4 regions of the Cohnella hashimotonis genome follow, and region 3 is predicted to be linked to each of the others. Evidence: riboswitches for the same ligand, from Rfam matches in the RefSeq annotation. Region 3 holds a riboswitch; each other region holds the start of a gene.
The links. Region 3 has a riboswitch for cyclic di-AMP ahead of KB449_RS35260 (KamA family radical SAM protein). Riboswitches for the same ligand answer to the same signal wherever they lie in the genome.

Region 1: it holds a riboswitch for cyclic di-AMP, as region 3 does, so the genes downstream of both, KB449_RS05925 (hypothetical protein) here and KB449_RS35260 (KamA family radical SAM protein) in region 3, are expected to answer to the same signal.
Region 2: it holds a riboswitch for cyclic di-AMP, as region 3 does, so the genes downstream of both, KB449_RS31150 (resuscitation-promoting factor) here and KB449_RS35260 (KamA family radical SAM protein) in region 3, are expected to answer to the same signal.
Region 4: it holds a riboswitch for cyclic di-AMP, as region 3 does, so the genes downstream of both, KB449_RS04375 (CAP domain-containing protein) here and KB449_RS35260 (KamA family radical SAM protein) in region 3, are expected to answer to the same signal.

The regions. Positions count from the first base shown of each region.
Region 1 is NZ_JAGRPV010000001.1:1,542,280-1,546,943, reverse strand. Features, by position in the region: gene kdpB (potassium-transporting ATPase subunit KdpB) at 1-126, opposite strand, end outside; gene kdpA (potassium-transporting ATPase subunit KdpA) at 146-1,828, opposite strand; gene kdpF (K(+)-transporting ATPase subunit F) at 1,872-1,949, opposite strand; gene KB449_RS05925 (hypothetical protein) at 2,079-2,486, opposite strand; cyclic di-AMP (ydaO/yuaA leader) riboswitch at 2,598-2,761, opposite strand; gene KB449_RS05920 (ATP-binding protein) at 3,109-4,664, shown strand, end outside.
Region 2 is NZ_JAGRPV010000001.1:7,818,075-7,822,738, reverse strand. Features, by position in the region: gene KB449_RS31165 (AbrB/MazE/SpoVT family DNA-binding domain-containing protein) at 1-188, opposite strand, end outside; gene KB449_RS31160 (HD domain-containing protein) at 506-1,798, shown strand; gene KB449_RS31155 (TatD family hydrolase) at 1,880-2,677, shown strand; cyclic di-AMP (ydaO/yuaA leader) riboswitch at 2,832-3,043, shown strand; gene KB449_RS31150 (resuscitation-promoting factor) at 3,355-4,506, shown strand.
Region 3 is NZ_JAGRPV010000002.1:160,687-165,350, forward strand. Features, by position in the region: gene KB449_RS35250 (TIGR01440 family protein) at 1-342, shown strand, start outside; gene KB449_RS35255 (serine hydroxymethyltransferase) at 494-1,744, shown strand; cyclic di-AMP (ydaO/yuaA leader) riboswitch at 1,852-1,997, shown strand; gene KB449_RS35260 (KamA family radical SAM protein) at 2,161-3,237, shown strand; gene KB449_RS35265 (PspA/IM30 family protein) at 3,412-4,080, shown strand; gene KB449_RS35270 (DUF350 domain-containing protein) at 4,250-4,654, shown strand.
Region 4 is NZ_JAGRPV010000001.1:1,125,214-1,129,877, reverse strand. Features, by position in the region: gene KB449_RS04400 (immunoglobulin-like domain-containing protein) at 1-125, shown strand, start outside; gene KB449_RS04395 (hypothetical protein) at 91-330, shown strand; gene KB449_RS04390 (H-type small acid-soluble spore protein) at 319-495, opposite strand; gene KB449_RS04385 (hypothetical protein) at 492-677, opposite strand; gene ku (non-homologous end joining protein Ku) at 815-1,819, shown strand; cyclic di-AMP (ydaO/yuaA leader) riboswitch at 2,087-2,214, shown strand; gene KB449_RS04375 (CAP domain-containing protein) at 2,225-3,076, shown strand; gene KB449_RS04370 (hypothetical protein) at 3,168-3,398, opposite strand; gene ligD (non-homologous end-joining DNA ligase) at 3,646-4,542, shown strand; gene cls (cardiolipin synthase) at 4,567-4,664, opposite strand, start outside.

The sequences.
Region 1 (4,664 bases), on a different contig from region 3:
GACCTCGACAACGAACATGACCGGATTTTTCATCATGACCGCCGGATTCAGCTTGATCGCGCTCGCCTTCAGGGCGTCTGCGACCAGCGGTCCGGAAAACATGCTTTTTTTGCGTTTATCGTTCACGGCTGCTTCACTCCATCTCTTATTGGCGAATCGTCAGATGCTCCGCGACGGGTCCGAGCACGATCGCAGGCAGGAAGGTCAGCGCGCCGATCAGAATGACCGTCCCGATCAGCAGGAAGGTGAACAGCGCGTTATCCGTGCGGAACGTGCCGATCGTCTCGGGCACCCATTGCTTGCGCGTCATCGAACCGGCGACGGCCAGCAGCGCGATCATCGAAACGTAGCGTCCGAAAAACATGACGAGGCCGGTCGTAACATTCCAGAACGGCGTATTGTCCGCCAAGCCTTCAAAGCCTGAGCCGTTGTTGGCGGCAGAAGACGTATATTCGTACAGCACCTGCGAGATGCCGTGAAAACCGGGATTCGATATCGATCCCTTGCCCAGATCGGTCAGGAAGGCGATCGCCGTCGGCGCCAAGATGATGAACGGATGGGCCAGTATCGCGACCGCGATCAGCTTCATCTCGCGCGGCTCGATCTTGCGTCCGAGGAACTCCGGCGTCCGGCCGACCATGAGGCCGCAGATGAACACGGCGAGCATCGCGTACATCAGCATGTTGACGAGGCCGACGCCTTTGCCGCCGAATACGACGTTCAGCATCATCTCGGCGAGCGGCACCAGACCGCCTAGCGGAGTCAGCGTATCGTGCATATTGTTGACCGTGCCCGTCGTCGCCGCCGTCGTCACCGTCGTGAACAGCGCGGACTGAGCGATGCCGAAGCGAACTTCCTTCCCTTCCATGCTGCCCTGCGAAGCGTCGATGCCGAGCGCTTCCAGCGCGGGATTGCCGCTCTTCTCCGCCGTGTAGGCGACCGTCAGAAACACGAGGAACAGCGCCATCATCGCCGAGAAAATAACCCAGCCGTGCTTGCGGCTCTTCGCAAATCGGCCATACGTGAAGGGCAGCGCCGCGGGCAATGCCCACATCGACAGAATCTCGATCACGTTGGTCAACGCGCTTGGATTCTCGAACGGATGCGCCGAGTTCGCGCCGAAAAAGCCGCCGCCGTTCGTGCCCAGATGCTTGATCGCTTCCAGCGAGGCGACCGGTCCGATAGCGATCTGCTGCGCGGCGCCCTGCAGCGTCGTCACCGACAGCGTCGGATCCAGCGTTTGCGGCACCTGCAGCGCCACCAATACGAGCGTTACGAGAATGGCAAGCGGGAAAAAAATCCGGGTGTGCGATTTGACGAAGTCCTCGAAGAAGTTGCCCAGCGTCCTTCCTTTGCTCGTAATGCCTCTGACAAAAGCCACCGCCACCGAGAACCCGGTCGCCGCGGACGTGAACATCATCATCATGATGACCGCCATCTGCGAAAAGTAGCTTAAGCCCGTCTCGCCGCTGTAATGCTGCAGGTTCGTATTCGTAATGAAGCTGATGACCGTATTGAGGACCAGCGTCGGCTCCATGTTGCCGATGCCGTTCGGATTGAAAGGCAGTCCGCTTTGTATCCGCAGCAGAATGTAGCTGACCGCCACGAGCACGAAGTTGGTCGCGACGAAGCTGAGCGCGTACCGCTTCCAGCTCATCCCCGGACGGACTTTAAGTCCGAGTATCGCGAAGATCGGCTTCTCGGCCCAGCCGAACAGTCCGTCGGTCCGATTGGGAGCGTTGGAGAAGACGTGGAAAACATAATTTCCGAGCGGCTTGGCGATCAGCACGAGAATGCCGATGACGATGACGATTTGCAAGAGATCCATGGCCTTTCCTCCTTGGGCTAAAGCGACTCAGATAAGCGTATCGTTAAAATTTCTCCGGGTGCAGCAAGGCGTACACCAGGTAGATCAGCAGCAGGCCGGTGAAAATCAGCACGATCGTCATGCGCGCTCGCCTCCCGCATCGTCGATCGATTTGTCGCACCAGATTACGAATCCGGCGACAAGCGCAAAGGCGGCGAGTAACGTCAACGTCATCCAAATATCGAGCAAGGTCATACACTCCTTTTTAAAATCAATCGAGCAGACGGCTGAGCAAAAATCCGACTTCCCCGGTTTGCGTACGCACCACGTATCTCGCGCCCAGCTTTTTGTAAATGACTTCCGGATGCCAGGCATGCGTAACGACAGTAATCGCAAGACACGAGCACCCGGTCGCCCATTGCAAATACCGGCAGGTCAGCGGCAGGCTGGATTCGAAAATGAACACCCGTCCGATCGGAAATGCGGGCGCGGCGGCGTTCTCGTTGATACAGGAAGTATTTACATGCACAACTTCGCTTACTCCGATCTTCCGCAGCGCCTTTTCTTCTCTGCCGTTGTTCGTAAGCGCGGCTACAGGCAGCTTTTTGTACAGCGCCTGGCGAATGAAGTCTCTCCCCGCCGCATCCGACGCAGCCACTAAAATACGACGTTGTTCCATAAGCTCCCCCTCCTAAGTAGGAAGAAGGCAACAAAAAAGAAGCCCGGCAAAGGAGGAACCTTTCCCGCGGCTTCTGATCAAGACCGTCGTCTTGGATCGCGCGCGACAAGTGTTGCCTCTCCGATACGCTTGCGAGGTTAGCTGTCGGATTCGGGCGCGAGAGCCGCCCTACGCCGGGCACTGTCATGTGCCTGGCGATTCACCCCGTGGAGCCGTATATGGCCCCGATTGGTTCCCCCGTTCCTGCTCGTTCCAGGATTCAGCGTCTAACGATTTTGTGAAAGCCATTTGTTAAAACAGTCTCGCAATCCCTTCCCTCATCAAACCGTCAATCCGCTGCCTCCGTGCTAGCCAGGCACCGTTCTGCACGTATCTTACGCCCGGCTGAACTTGCTGTAAAGGAACCCAAATCGGATTTAAATGGATATTCGATTAAAATCGATAGAAATGGAAATAAAAAAGGTACTGTTCTCCCGTTTTCTCTCGAATACTGAATATTATTAAGATTATGAGTGATTTTTATAGTATTTTTACACCTCTTTACGGTTTATTTTCTTCGCTGTTTACAGTAACCTTAAGGAAAACGAGTCCGGAAATTCGTGCGGGCGGGAAGTGTAAATTCGTGCGGAACCTGCAAGCTTTATGGGCGCGCTGGCGGCCTTATGCAAGCATCACCCTTCTGGTCGCGCTCATGACGGTCGTCATGCATGTGCTCGGCCTCGCGTTCGATCTGGTGAATATTGCGCTGATCTATTTATTTCCGATCCTCGTCAGCGCGGTCTGGTGGGGTCTTCGCCCTGCGATCTATGCGGCCGTACTCGCGATCGTCGCGCTGGATTTCTTTTTTGTCCCGCCGACGCTCAGCTTCTCGGTGGCGGACCTGCGTTATTTGGTATCGTTCGCCGTCTACGTGGCCGTCGCCGCGCTGACCGCCAGCCTGGCTTCAAGGCTCAAGCAGCAGTTGCTTTATGCCAAGCAGAGAGAAGCGCAGACGACGGCGCTATATACGCTGAGCAGGCAGATGAACGCGATCACCGACGTGAACGTGTTGCTCGATAACGTCTCCCGTCAAGCGGCGCAATCGATGGGCAGCGAGGTCGCCATTTATATGCCGGACGCAAAGGGCACTCTGGTGCTTAGCCACCGCTCCGCCGCGGATAGCGATTGGGGACGAGGCGAAGCGGAAAAAGCGACCGCCAAGCTGGCCTTCGATCACGGCGAAGCGATCGGCTATGGCTCGCATACGCTGCGCGACGCGCCCGGCTGCTATTTGCCGCTGCGAACCGAGGAGCGCGTATACGGCGTGCTCGCGCTTAATCTGAAGGAGCGGAAGAGCTTGTTTACTGCCGGACAGCGAGAAATGCTCGAGGCGCTTGGCGGACTGGCCGCTAGCGCCGTCGCCCGCGCGAAGCTGGCCGAGGAAGCCAAGATCGCGCATCTGACGGCCGAATCGGAACGTCTGCGCACGGCGATCCTGGATTCCGTTTCCCATGAGCTGCGGACGCCGCTTGCCGCGATCATCGGCTCCGCCACCGTGCTGGCGTCGGACGACGCGCCGTTCACCTCCGAGGACCGGAAGGAGTTGTCGATCAATATTCGCGACGGCGCGCTGCGGATGAACCGGCTGGTGAAAAATCTGCTCAGCATGGTGCAGCTCGAGAGCGGCATGCTGCGGCTGCGGAGAAACTGGTGCGACGTTGAGGATCTGGTCGGGGTAACGCTGGCCCAGGTTCAGGACTACAAGGAGCATCGCAAGTTTAGAGTGCGGCTGCCCGAACACGTCCCGTTGGTATCGGGCGACGAAGTGCTGCTGGAGCAAATGCTGGCGAACGTCGTCGGCAATGCGATCAAGTACAGCCCGGATTACAGCGAGATCGACATCGCGGTGTCGTTCGACTCGGACACACTGGTCATTGCGGTGGCCGATCAGGGGATCGGACTTGCGGAGGAGGAATACGGGCGGATATTCGACAAGTTTTATCGTGCCGATGCCACGAGGCAAGTAACGGGCACGGGCTTGGGCCTCGCCATCTGCAAAGGAATCGCGGAGCTGCACGGCGGCACGATATCGGGAAGGCGCAACGAGCCGCATGGCACGGTAATGACGATCGCGCTTCCGCTGGGCGATGCCGGCGAACGGCAGGACCGGCGGGACTGGCAGGACCGGCAGGATCGGTT
Region 2 (4,664 bases), on a different contig from region 3:
ATAACGTTGTCGGCATTGCCGCAGAAGATGCAAGCCGGTTCGTATTTCTTCAGCATGATGCGCTCGCCGTCCACGTAGATTTCCAGCGCATCCTTTTCCCCGATACCCAGCGTTCTGCGCAGCTCGATCGGAATGACCACACGACCCAGTTCATCCACTTTCCGTACAATGCCCGTCGACTTCAACATTTGGAAATCCTCCCTCATTCGCGTAAAATAAGATTAAACGAAATGTCGGAGAACCTCCGCATATTCGCCATCATTCGACAAAATTCTTTCTTTTCCGTACTCTATCGTACCAACGATTCCCAAATAAGTCAACCAGAAATAGCGGTAACTTTAGCTGAAATTTAGCTGAATACCCGCTAACTTCCACAGATTCGCACCAATTCACTAATATATTAGGTAAAAAACGGGATTAGTTCTTAAAATTAGTGAATGACACCTTTCGACAAAAATCATAACCGTTTGTCGAATGCGAAGTCCAATCAACGAGGTGATCGAACATGTACCGTCTTCGAGAGGAAAAAGTATTCAAGGACCCCGTTCATCAGTCCATCTACGTACAGGAAGCGACGATCTGGAAGCTCATCAACACCGCCGAATTCCAACGATTGAGGCGCATACGCCAGTTGGGGACTTCGTACCTGACCTTCCATGGGGCAGAGCACAGTCGATTCTCCCATTCGCTGGGCGTATACGATATCACGCGAAGAATTATCAGTCAATTTGAGCGTAACGGATACCAGGACTGGCCGCAAGAGGAAAAAATGGTCAGTTTATGCGCTTCTTTGCTGCATGATGTCGGACACGGTCCTTTTTCTCATGCCATCGAACAAGTGTTCGATACCAATCATGAAGAATGGTCCTGCGCGATCATACTGGGAGATACGGAGATCAATCGGGTATTAAAGGAAGTAAGCGAGGACTTCCCCGAGAAGGTTGCCGCCGTCATCTGCAAGACGTACGACAAGCCGATCGTCGTGAGCCTCGTGTCCAGCCAGATGGACGCGGACCGGATGGATTATTTGCTCAGGGATGCGTACTTCACGGGCGTGAACTACGGTACCTTCGACCTCGATCGAATCTTGCGCGTGCTGCGTCCTTATCGTGGACGTATCGTGGTGAAGGAGAGCGGGATGCATGCGGTAGAAGATTATCTGATGTCGAGATATCAGATGTACTGGCAGATCTACTTCCATCCCGTAACGCGCAGTTCGGATATCGTACTGAGGCAAATTTTCATGAGGGCGCGCGAATTGTTCCGCGAGGGCCATGCGTTCAAATTCCTGCTGCCGCCGCTAGCGCAGTTGTTGAACGGCACGATCGGACTGCGGGACTACCTGGCCCTGGATGAAGCGATGGTTCAGACTGCGTTCGGCCAATGGGCGGACGAAGAAGACGAGATACTGGCAGACTTATGTAAACGATTCTTAAACCGCCGGTTGTACAAGTATGTACCCCTCGACAATCCGCACGAAACACTGGAGGAGGAGCTGCGGGAGCAATGGGAAAGGATCGGTCTGCATCCGGATTACCACCTTCAGATGGACACCCCGACGAACCTTCCCTACGACGTGTACAAGCCAGGATCGCCGGATCCCGAGCCCAAAGAAAAAACCCCCGTCCTCGTGCTGGACGAAAAAGACCGATTGACCGAGATATCCCTGAAAAGCGATATCGTTCGCTCGATCGCGGGACTTCATACCGGGAAGTATTATATCTATTATCCCGAAGACCTGGTGCTGCCTCACGTCAATCGCCTAAAGCCAGAGATCCGCGAGATGCTGGGTTTGTAGTCCCTTATCCGGGAAGTCGTCCCGGCAAGCTCCGCTTGGCCACCCAATAATAAAAACTTCGCAAAAGGAGACTTCTACGAAATGCTCTTTGATACGCACGCTCATCTGGATTCGCCAAAGTTCGATGAAGACCGGGAAGAAACGATCGCTCGCGCCAAGGAAGCGGGCGTCGGCAACATCGTGAATATCGGCTTCAACCGGGAGACGATCCCGACGACCATCGCATTGGCCGAAAAGCACGATTTCATCTATGCCGCCGTAGGCTGGCACCCGACGGATGCAGCCGATATGCGCTTGGAGGAGGATCTGGCCTGGATCGAGTCGCTATGCAGTCATCCGAAGGTCGTAGCGATCGGCGAGATCGGACTCGACTATTATTGGGATACTTCGCCCAAGGATGTCCAACAGCTCGTATTCCGCGAACAGATCCGGCTTGCGAAGCGGATCGGCATGCCGATCGTCATTCACAATCGGGACGCTCATGAAGACGTCATCCGTATTCTGCGCGAAGAAGGAGCGGCCGAGATCGGGGGCATCATGCACTGCTATTCCGGCAGCTGGGAGACGGCCAAGCAATGTTTGGACATGAACTTCTATATCTCCTTCGGAGGACCGGTCACCTTCAAAAACGCGCGCGTTCCCAAAGAGGTTTTGGCGCGTGTCCCCCTGGACCGATTGCTGATTGAGACAGATGCTCCGTACCTTACCCCCCACCCCTATCGAGGCAAGCGAAATGAGTCGTCTTATGTGCAATTCGTAGCCGATTCCGCTGCGGAAATCACAGGCCTTTCTAGGGAAAAAATAGAAGAAATTACGGATCGAAATGCACGTGTCTGTTTCCGACTCGAAGAAAAAGCGCCAACAAACGCAGAAAAATAAATATTTTCTAAGAAAAAACTAGCTTTTGCTTCTGAAATCCTAAAAATTTGGCTTAAATTTGCCTTAAAACGCTGAAATTCGCTCTTTGCACGTTCTTTACACCTTTGGGGCAGGCGGGTTATTATCTAATCCAGAAGTCCGAATATGACATTCCTTTTCCAGTGCGCTTAATCTCCCAGTGGGGAGAGCGGGGGACCCGACGCGGACGATATCGGCGCTTGCCGATGTCCCAGCGGTCCGAGCAATCTTGGGGTGAATGGCGAACGACGGGTGCCGTCCGGCTGACGGCTTACCGACCGATTGCTTAGGGCAACTCTCGACGCCCGAACCCGACAGCTAACCTCGCAAGCGTAGTAGAGAGAGGTAACCTCGTGCCGCCCCATCGTCCCTCGTCCAGTTGAGCGGAAGCCACGACCAGGCCCTCTGTCGCAGGCTTTTTTTGTGCCCGAATTTACGCATTCGGTGCAGATAGCCGCAAAGACCGCTCCACGGAGGCAACTACGGGATGAATGGCAGGCGCATGATATGCCTCCACAGCTGGGCAAGGCGGCGCAATTCGCTAGTGTGCAAGCCGCTCCACACTAAGCTTCCAGCGCCGTTATCACAAATGGATAGTCGCGTCAGACGAATATCATGTAAAACAGTCGACGGCGAGGCTATGAAGGAGGAACGAGAAAATGGGTGCAATTCCCCTCCAAGGGACCCATGATCCACGACCGACCGGCAAGCTTACCGCAGCGCGATGGTTGCATGAGCATCTGCGTTTGATTCTCTTGAGCGCAATTTTGTCCTTTGCTCTTACCATCTGTCTCATCATGCTGCTACACGGCGCGTCCGCCAAGAGCGTGACCGTCGTGGACGGCGGGAAATCTACCGTCATCCAAACCCGTACTTCCGATGTCTCCGCCTTGCTGAAGGAGATGGGCATCACGGTCGGTCCAAACGATCGGTTGTCGTCAGCGCTCACGTCCTCGGTTGAGGACGGCACGCGAGTCGTCATCGATCGGGCTATGAGCGTACAGCTCGTCGCAGACGGGAAGAAAGAGACCAAATATACAACAGTCAAGACGGTGGGCGATCTGCTCAAGAACGAAGGCATCGCGCTCTCCGCCGAAGACAAAGTCACGCCGGCCCTTACGTCGAAGATCGACGAGGGTCTGCAGGTGAAAGTCGTCCGCGTCACCCGGGAGGTCGTTACGACCGAGCATCCGATGGCGTACAAAGTCGTCAAGACAGCGGATAAAAACTTGCTGGTCGGCAAGACGAAGGTCGTGCAGACGGGCAAGCAAGGCTTGTTGGTGAAAAAATTCGAGCGCGTCTACGAAGACGGCAAGCTCGTTAATGAACAGCTCGTCTACAAATCGCTTGATCAGCCGATCGTGCAGCAAGTCGTAGCCGTCGGCGCGAAGAAAAAAGCGGCTGTCGTATCGCTCGCCTACAACAAGGCGTCGGACAATGTAAAGACGCTCCAATTGAACGGTAAATCCGTGAAGGTGAAGAGCGTATTGTCCGGGGTTACGTTAACCGCTTATTCCGCGGGTCCGGCTTCGACGGGCAAGGACGTAGGAGACGTGGGCTACGGCATCACAGCCTCCGGTACCAGAGTATCCGAAGGACGCACGATTGCCGTCGATCCGGATGTCGTGCCTTTGGGCTGGTGGGTCTACATCGAGGGCATCGGTTTCCGCCGCGCGGAAGACACGGGCAGCGCGATCAAGGGCAAGAAGATCGACGTGTACTACGACAGCGAGAGATATGCGAATAAGTTCGGCAAGAAACGCGGTAACACCGTATACGTCATCGGTCCGGTTAAGCCGTCGGCCGACTGAAAAGCTTCTTAGTCATCTTTACCCGCTATTGTTAATTTTGTGTCTGTATTATGTCGGAGCGGTCAAGTTTTTTTGGCGGCGGCCTGGTCGGGTCGCTGCGTCCTGGGAAGGGGCCTATGCCCCTTCCCTTTGTCATTTGCGGGATGTGGGCTATAATA
Region 3 (4,664 bases):
GTGACCGAGCGGAGCTTAGCTGTCTCCCGCGGCTGGACGATCGTATCGGCCGTGCCCGTGCCCAAGGCAGGCGGCTCCATGGCTGCCTATGCATTCAGCCAGTTGACGGATCCCTGCCTCGTCGAGGCTGTGGCCGTCGATGCGGGACTGGATATCGGCGAAACGATGATCGGCATGCACTTGCGTCCGGTCGCCGTGCCGGTAAGGCCGTCGGGCCGCTGGATCGGCGAGGCGCGGGTGACGATGGCATACGCGCGCCCGAAGCTGATCGGCGGCGAACGCGCGGTCTACGCGCTGCCAAGCCGGGAGCGGGAGGCGCCGCCTTCCGGAACGTGCGACTGAGCCGCAGCTGTCCGGCTAACGGCGCGCCGAGCGGCCGAGTCCCGGCCGAGATAGCCGGAAAAACCGGCTAACGGCACTTCACGCGAATGCCTTTTCCGCTAACCATCCCTTACAATAAATCAACTTTCCATAACCCTAAGGAGGACCAACCATGACCGCCAATCTGCGCAAGCAAGACCCCGAGATCGTCAAAGCCCTTAACCTCGAGCTCGGCCGCCAACGCGACAACCTCGAGCTGATCGCGTCCGAGAACATTGTGAGCGAAGCCGTCCTCGAAGCGATGGGTACCGTGCTCACGAATAAATATGCGGAAGGCTACCCGGGCAAGCGGTTCTACGGCGGCTGCGAGTACGTCGACATTCCCGAAGAGATCGCCCGCAACCGCGCCAAGGAACTGTTCGGCGCCGACCATGCCAACGTGCAGCCGCACTCCGGCGCGCAGGCGAACCTCGCCGTCTACCTGGCGACGTTGCAACCGGGCGACACCGTGCTCGGCATGAACCTCGCGCACGGCGGCCACCTGACGCACGGTAGCCCGGTTAACGCTTCCGGCCTGCTGTATAACTTCGTCGCTTACGGCGTCGACGAGCAGACCTTCACGATCAACTACGACGAAGTCCGCAAAGCCGCGTTCAAGCACCGTCCGCGTATGATCGTCGCCGGCGCGAGCGCGTATCCGCGCATCATCGACTTTGAAGTGCTCGGCCAGATCGCTCGCGACGTGGGCGCGCTGTTCATGGTCGACATGGCGCATATCGCCGGCCTCGTGGCAGGCGGCCAGCACCCGAGCCCGGTGCCGCACGCGCACTTCGTCACGACGACGACGCACAAGACGCTGCGCGGCCCGCGCGGCGGCCTGATCCTGTGCACCAAGCCTTGGGCGGCGGCGATCGACAAGGCGGTATTCCCCGGCACGCAAGGCGGTCCGCTTATGCACACGATCGCGGCCAAAGCCGTTGCGCTCGGAGAAGCGCTGCAGCCGTCCTTCAAGGACTACGCGGCTAACGTCGTGACCAACGCCAAGGCGCTTGCGGAGTCGCTGACTGCAGAAGGCATCAACCTGGTCTCCGGCGGCACGGACAACCACCTGATGCTCGTGGACACCCGCAGCCTGAACATCACGGGCAAGGATGCCGAGCACTTGCTCGACTCCGTGGGCATCACCGTCAACAAGAACGCGATTCCGTTCGATCCGACGAGCCCGTTCATCACGAGCGGCATCCGCATCGGAACGCCGGCCGTAACTTCGCGCGGCATGGACGCCGCGGCGATGAAAAAGATCGGCCAGGCGATCGCGATCACGCTTAAGAACGCCAAGGACGAGACCAAGCTGGATGAGGCGCGCAAGCTGGTTCGCGAGCTCGCCTCGCAATATCCGCTGTATCAAGGTCTTGAATACTAAGACCAGTCTCGTCAGCGTATCCTAAAAACAGGTACAGGCGCCCATTTTTGACCTTTCGAGGCCGAAATGGGCGCCGTTTGTTTGACGATTCGGAGCATTCAGTATAAACTAAGTGTACGCTTAATTCCCGGTATCGGCCGGGAAACGGGGGAACCAAGTCTTTATGGGGCGAATTGAAGCCATTGCAGGCTTCATAGGGTACCATCTTATCCGAGTCCGTCAGCTAACCTCGTAGGCAGTGGATGGGTCACATCTAATTTATTGAAGCTTGAATGACCCTCGCCGGGTCTTTTGGCGTCTCTACAAGACCCCTCTGTCTGGCTAAGCGTATTGCGCGCGCCTGCTGCAGAAGGGTCTTTTCTGTCCTTCGAGGCGTGTCGACTTTAGACCGGGAGAAGGAGGAATTTACGTTGGCCATGCCTGAATTCGCTAGAAACATGGACCAAGACGCTGCCGCTCCTTTCTGCACGACCACGAATACGTCGTATTATCATAGCCTCATCGACTGGGGCGATGCCAACGATCCGCTTCGCAAGCTGCTGTCTCCGTCTCTGCCGGCGGCCGGCGGCAAAGGGATCTGGGGTGCCTCGGACGAAGAAGCCGAATATTTGGCTCAGGGTTACCGTCACAAGTTTCGGACGTCCGCGTTTCTGATGCTTCCCGAGACGGAGGCGGAGGAGGGCGTGTCGCCTGCGCTCGAATATGTAGCTGCCCATCCGGAGATCCGGCAGGTGATCCTGGCGGGCGGCGATTGCTTCAGTCTGCCCACGCCTAAGCTGCGCAAGCTCATCCAAAGCCTGCGGGCCATCCCGCATGTCGGAATTATCAGGCTCAGCACGCGTATGCCGGTCATGGAGCCGATGCGCATAACGGACGACTTAGGCTTGCTGCGCCTTATCCGCGAATTTTCAACGCCTTCCAAGCCGCTCTATTTGATGGCGCATATTCATCATCCGCGTGAGATGACGGAACAAGCGATCCGTGCGTTTCGCTCGCTCGGCGACGCCGGAGCCGTCATCGTAAACCGGACGCCGATCCTGGGCGGGATCAACGACGCGCCGGAGCTGCTGGGCGAGCTGCTGGAGCGCCTCGAGCTGGCCGGCGTGACCCCGTATTACTTTTTCGTCGACCGTCCGAGGGAGGAGAGCGGCGAGTTCGCCGTGTCGCTGTCCAGAGCCTACCGTCTCGTCGAGGAAGCCAAGCTGACGACTGCGGGACTCGGGCGGCGGGCGCGCCTTGCGGTCAACCACGATGCAGGCTTCATCGAAGTGCTGGCCGTCGAGGGCGGCAAGGCCTATCTCAAGTTCCACGCTTCTCCAGACGACGACGCGGGCAAGTTCATCACGGCGGACTGCCCTGACGACGCGCTGTGGCTAACCGATCTGCCGGGCAGCGAATCCAGGATCGGGTCGCTGACGATCGATTGGACGGACTCCGAGGATTACGGGCTCCGCACTTCTTATGTGAAGCGGCCTTATCAGATCGGAGATTGATCCTTCGCGCTTTTCGTGCCATACATCCGGCTTTGCCTTCCGAGGCGGACCGGATGTATATTTATTTTGGCGGATACTTGGGCGTCTTCGGGGAAATGTTGAAACGGTCGGCCTGTATCCCGCGTACTACAATACATAGCCGCGAACGAGCGGACAAGAGGAGGATTCGTGTAAATGTCTATTTTTAAACGATTGCGCGATCTCACGCTGTCTAACGTATATGCCCTGATCGAAAAGGCGGAAGACCCGGTCAAAATGACCGATCAATATTTGCGCGACATGGCGGAGGATCTCGAGGACGCGGAAAAGGCGGTCGCCGCCCAGATCGCGATCGAGAAACGATTCAAGCAGCTCTACGAGGAACAGGCTGCGCTCGTCGCCAAGCGCGAGGAGCAGGCGAACATCGCGGCGCAGGCGAAAAATATCGACCTCGCGCGCCGCGCGCTCGAGGAAAAGAAGGCTGCGGAGACCAAGGTTGCCGAGTACAAGGCGAGCTATGAGCAGAACAAGCAGGCGGCAGACAATCTGCGTCTGAAGCTCGACGAGATGCGCAAGCAGTTCACCGACCTCAAAAACCGGCGCGAGACGCTTGTCGCCCGTGCGAACGCAGCCAAGGCGCAAGCCGGCATCAACAAGGCGATGGCAGGCTTCGGGACCGACACGGCGATGTCCGGCCTCAGCCGGATGGAAGAGAAGGTCCGGCAGATGGAAGCGCACGCCGAGGCGACCGAGGAGCTCAGCCAGTCCAAGGGCAAGTCGCTGGACGACGAGTTCGCGGCGCTCGGCAAGGACAAAGCCGTCGAGGACGAACTGGCGGCCCTGATGAAAAAGTACGAGAGCTAAGGCGATCCAAGAGGACTCCCCCGCGGGGTCCTTTTTTCAAACGCCCATCTAAGCTAAAATAAGGAAAGTATGTTATGGCGCGTCCGAAACGGAGCGCTTCGGGCGGCTCGTTCCCGCAAGTCGATGCGGAACCGCCCGGTTTTTAACCGCGGGAGGAGAGGCGTTAACATTGACGATTGAAAACGTGGTCGGCACGCTGCTGTGGACGGCGGCGGGCGCGGTGCTCCTGTTCATTCTTATGGGCATCGACGCTTATTTTACCAAGTACAAGGATATGGCCGAGATGAAGCGGGGCAATACGGCAGTCACCGTTCGGTTTGTGTTGAAGCTCGTCGCACAGGGTTACATCCTGTCCCGCTCGATCGTGACGTCCGACGATTTGGGCGAAGCGCTGCTCGTCTCCTTCATATCGTTCGTCATCCTCTTCGTGCTGGAGTGGATCGTCGAATTCGCGTTCAGACGGATTGGCGATTTGCGCTTGGACGAGGGCGTGCGGGACGGCATCGTAGGGCATGGTCTGATCGCGGGCTCCCTGCATCTGGTCGGTGCGATGATCATCGGCTCGTGCCTGTAGGGCTGCGGGA
Region 4 (4,664 bases), on a different contig from region 3:
GCTTTGGCTTCAAAATGCTTGAATCCTGGCCGGAGCCCGGACGCTATCGCGTCGTGAAAGAAGCGACGTTCGGGAAAACGAAGGTTAAACTTGCTGCCGAATTCGACGTCCCCGACAAGAATTAAGAATCCGCGGGACTTCGGCGCCAATCGTGTCGAAGAAGCGCTGGGCAGCGTCTCTTTGCGGGATTTCGGTGCCAACCGTGGCGAAGAAGTGCTGTACAGCGTTTCTTGGCGGGACTTCGGTGCCATTCATGGCGAAGAGACGCTGTACAGCGTCTCTTCGTGGGACCTCGCCGCTATTTTGACCAACCCCGCGCTACTCCGTTAAGCGGTCGACAGCGACCGTCTGCACGTTTGTCGGTTTCTGCCCGACTTGAACCGTCGCCATGCCGTTCGCTTCATCCACCTCTTCGATCCAAACCGGCTGGCCTTCCAGCGATACGGCAATCATATCTTTCGATTCGAAAATTTGCTTGGCCCGCTGCGTATTCATGACGGATCGTCCCCTTCTTTTTCGCGCATCGTATCGGTTGTCGTCTCCTCGATAAGCCCGTTGTCAAAAGTCACCTGACCGCCGCCGAGCCCCTCGTTGATCATCCGGTCGATGTCCATGTCGTAGTTGTCGCGGCCTTCGTAAATGTGGTCCCGACCGTCCGCTGCGCCGTCTTCGCTCATGAACGTCGCTCCCTTCGCCCAAGGTTGTTCGTATCGAATTGAAAGATCGTCCGGTACAGGATGCCCAGACGGTATGAACTACATACGACGATGGGAATCCTGAAGGCATATAGGGATCATGAGGAGGGCTAAGCGTCATGCATACGGTATGGAAAGGCGCCATCAGCTTCGGGCTCGTGCACGTGCCCGTGAAGATGTTCACCGCAACGGAGGACAAGGACGTTCATCTGCGGCAAATTCACAAAGCTTGCGGCACGCCGATCTCCTACGCAAAAAGCTGCCCGCACTGCGAACGTGCGGTGGAGTGGGAGGAAATCACCAAGGGCTACGAATATGAAAAGGGACGGTTTGTGCTTTTTGACGAAGACGAGCTCGAGGCCATCAAGCCGGAAAATACGCGAACGATCCAGATCCTCGACTTCGTCGCGCTCGAAGAGATCGACCCGATGTTCTATCAAAAAACGTACTATCTGTCTCCCGATCAGGCCGGCGCCGGCGCCTACGGTCTGCTGCTCGAAGCGATGCGTCAATCGGGGCGGATCGGCATCGCGAAGATCGCGATTCGCAGCAAGAGCAGTCTCGCCGCCATTCGCTGCGTAGACAATTGCATCTGCATGGAGACGATGTTCTATCCGGACGAGATCCGCGCGATCTCGGGCGTGCCCGGCCTGCCGCAAAGCCAGAACGTCAACGACCGCGAGCTGGACATGGCCAAGCTGCTGATCGAGCAGCTGTCCGCGCCTTTCGATGCGGCCAAATATACGGACGATTATCGAACGGCGATGCTGGACGCCATCAACCGCAAGGTCGCCGGGCAAGGCCTCGACGTAGTCACCGCGCCGGCGGCGGAGCGGACCAACGTCATCGACCTGATGTCCGCGCTGCAGGCCAGCCTTGCCGCCGTAAAGACGGGTGACGCGCCAGCCGCCGGCGCGGCCGCCAGCCGAGGCGCCGGACGCAAGTCGGCGATACGGGGCGATACAGGCGAGGCGGGTGCGGCGCCTGCGGCCGACAAGCCGAAGCGCACGCGCGCGAAGCCAGCCGTACCCGGGGCTGCCGCAGCGGGCGGCGAGGAAGCCGTCGGCGCAAGCACCAAGGCTGCGACGTCGCGCAGACGGAAGGCAAGCGAGCCGCAGCCTTAATCGGCAGCCTTCCTCCAGTCCAGCCACCGACAAATCAGAATTTGTTTTGCGTATGGAGCCGTACCCAAGCCGTTAAGATGGGGTATGGCTCTTTTGCTTCCTTGGGCTATCGGCTTGCTAAAAAAGACGATGAGAATATTCTAAGAACCGGCGACCGGCCCTATCGAAAGCCGCGCGGGACAAGGACCGGCCGTTTTCATAATTCCCAATATATAGGCCGTGGTAATATTTATGCCGTGAACTAGCGAGATTCCGCTGATAGAATGTGAGACATCCGAGCCGAAGCCCGACAGGGCACGGGGGAACCAAGTATACGGGGTGAAGCCGCAACCGCGGCGGGGCGTACTCCGACCTAACCCGTCAGCTAACCTCGCAGGCTTACATTCTAAGGAGGAATTCGCACGTATGAATAATAAACGTATCGGTCAACTGGCTGTATCCGGCGCACTCTTGTTGTCGCTCGCCGTTCCGTTCGGCGCTTCCGCGAACGCTGCGACGACTGCCGGCACCCAGACGACACAGACTTACACATATAAGATCGACGCTTCGCAGCTTCAGCAATTGCTCGGCTCGTTCGACTGGCAATCGCTTTTGTCGCAGATGAATGGCGGTACGCTTGGCGGACTGAAGCCATCGACGCCGGTCGCGACGCCGACGACCTCGCCTGCCGCTCCCGCCCAGCCGACGACGGCTCCCGTGGCTTCGCCTAAACCGACGGCGCCCCCGGCACCGACTGCTACACCGGCACCTACAGCTACGCCGGTACCTGCGGCTACGCCGGCACCTACAGCTAAGCCGGCACCTACGGCCAAACCGTCGCCGACGACCTCGCCTTCCGTACCGGCTGGTTCAGGCAGTGGTTCTACGGGCTCCGGCACGAGCGTTCAGCGATCCGGCTTTGCCGCTCAAGTCGTCGATCTGGTCAATCAGGAACGCGCCAAAGCCGGCCTGTCCGCGCTCGCGTCCGACGCCAAACTGACGACGGTCGCCGACGCGAAGGCGAAGGATATGTACAACAACAATTACTTCGATCACAATTCGCCGACATACGGTTCGCCTTTCGATATGATGAAGCAGTTCGGCGTATCTTATAACTACGCCGGCGAAAATATCGCCATGGGCCAACAGTCGCCTACTGAGGTCATGAACGCGTGGATGAACAGCGCCGGGCACAAGGCAAACATCTTGAACGCAAACTTCAAATCGATTGGCGTCGCCTACTACAACGGCGAATGGGTACAAGAGTTCACGGGCTGATCTGAATAACAAAAAAAGAATGGCGCCGCAGTCAAGCACTTGACTGCGGCGCCATTCTTTTTAATGTTGCGACATCCGGGCGTCAACCGGGCTACATCAGCATCGGCAGCGCCAGCAGGAGCAATCCCGCCAAGCTCATCAAGCCGCCTTGCAGCCGTATACGACTTTCAGGCGCCGTCCCCTGACTTTCGGCCTCCCGATCTTGACCGCCGCGAGTGAGGACGAGCACGGTTCCGGGATGGAGTACGGCGAACAGCGACGACCCCGTCCAAAATACTAAAGCGAGCGACAACAGCGCGCCTGCGTGCTGTAGCAGCGGCATATCCGTAGCGATCCCTCCCCAAGCGCTTTCCTTATTGTTGTATGAGCGTGCGGAGGCAAAAGTGCGGAAAATGCGGTTTGATCGCAAGGCGGTCAGTAACCGCCAATCGCTCCGACAAACGAGTCGCCAGGACGGCTGTCGGGAAGGGCCATGGGGATGGCCATAGGGATGGGGCGCCGGATTACCGGCTAAACTAGGGAGAGCGCCGTCTCTTCAAAGGGATGGCTTCAGAACGGAGGAACGCGTTATGGCACCGGCCACGATGTCCCCGGTCACGCTTCGGCTCGGCGACCGCGAGCTGCTCATCTCTCATCCCGACAAACTGCTCTGGCCAGACATGGGCATCGATAAGCTTCGCTACGTCCAAACGCTGGCGGAGTTGGCGCCCTATCTGCTGCCTCACAGCGAAGGCCGTTTTTTAACGACGATTCGTTTTCCCGAAGGCTATGCGGGCAAGTCCTTTTATCAAAAAAACGCACCTACGCCGGTTCCCGATTATGTCAGAATCGAGACCGAAGGCGGCATCCGTTACGTCGTGCTCGACTCGCTGCCGACTCTGCTCTGGATGGGCAGCCTGTATGCGCTGGAATTCCACGTATCCTGCGAGCGCATCGCCCAGCCGCAGCCCGACCGCTGGATGCTGGATATCGATCCGAGCCTCGAGGTCGAGCCGAGAATCATGGAGGCTGCGGACAAAGTGGGCGATCTGCTCCACTCGCTCGGTCTTGAAGCGGTCCCCAAAACGTCCGGCGCGACGGGCATCCAGGTCGTCATGCGCATCGAGCCCGGTCCGACCTACGACGATCTCCGCCGGTTCGGCAAGTTCGTGTCCGAGTATTTGACCGCAAAAAATCCGCAGCTCTTCACCGTCGAACGGCTGAAGAAAAACCGCGGATCGCTCATTTACCTCGATTACCTGCAATTTTACCCCGGCCGCACGCTCGTCTCCGCCTACTCGCCGCGCGCCCGCGCGGGAGCGCCGGTATCGACGCCGCTCGATTGGAGCGAGGTGCGGGCCGATCCGAGCCCGACCGACTTCAACCTCTTGAACATCGCCGCGCGGCTGCGGGAGCGGGGCGATCTTATCGGCTCGATGAAGCCGCAGCGGCTGGGAGACGTATTGAAGCAGCTTAAGCCTAATTGAGGCGCCTTTCTTCAATAGATGATGCTACAGCAGCGGGGACAGCATGCGGCATAGCGCCTCCGCGGCCTTGCGTCCGCCGGAGCGCTTGCGAAACGACGACAGCTCCAGCTCCCTGCTGTCCT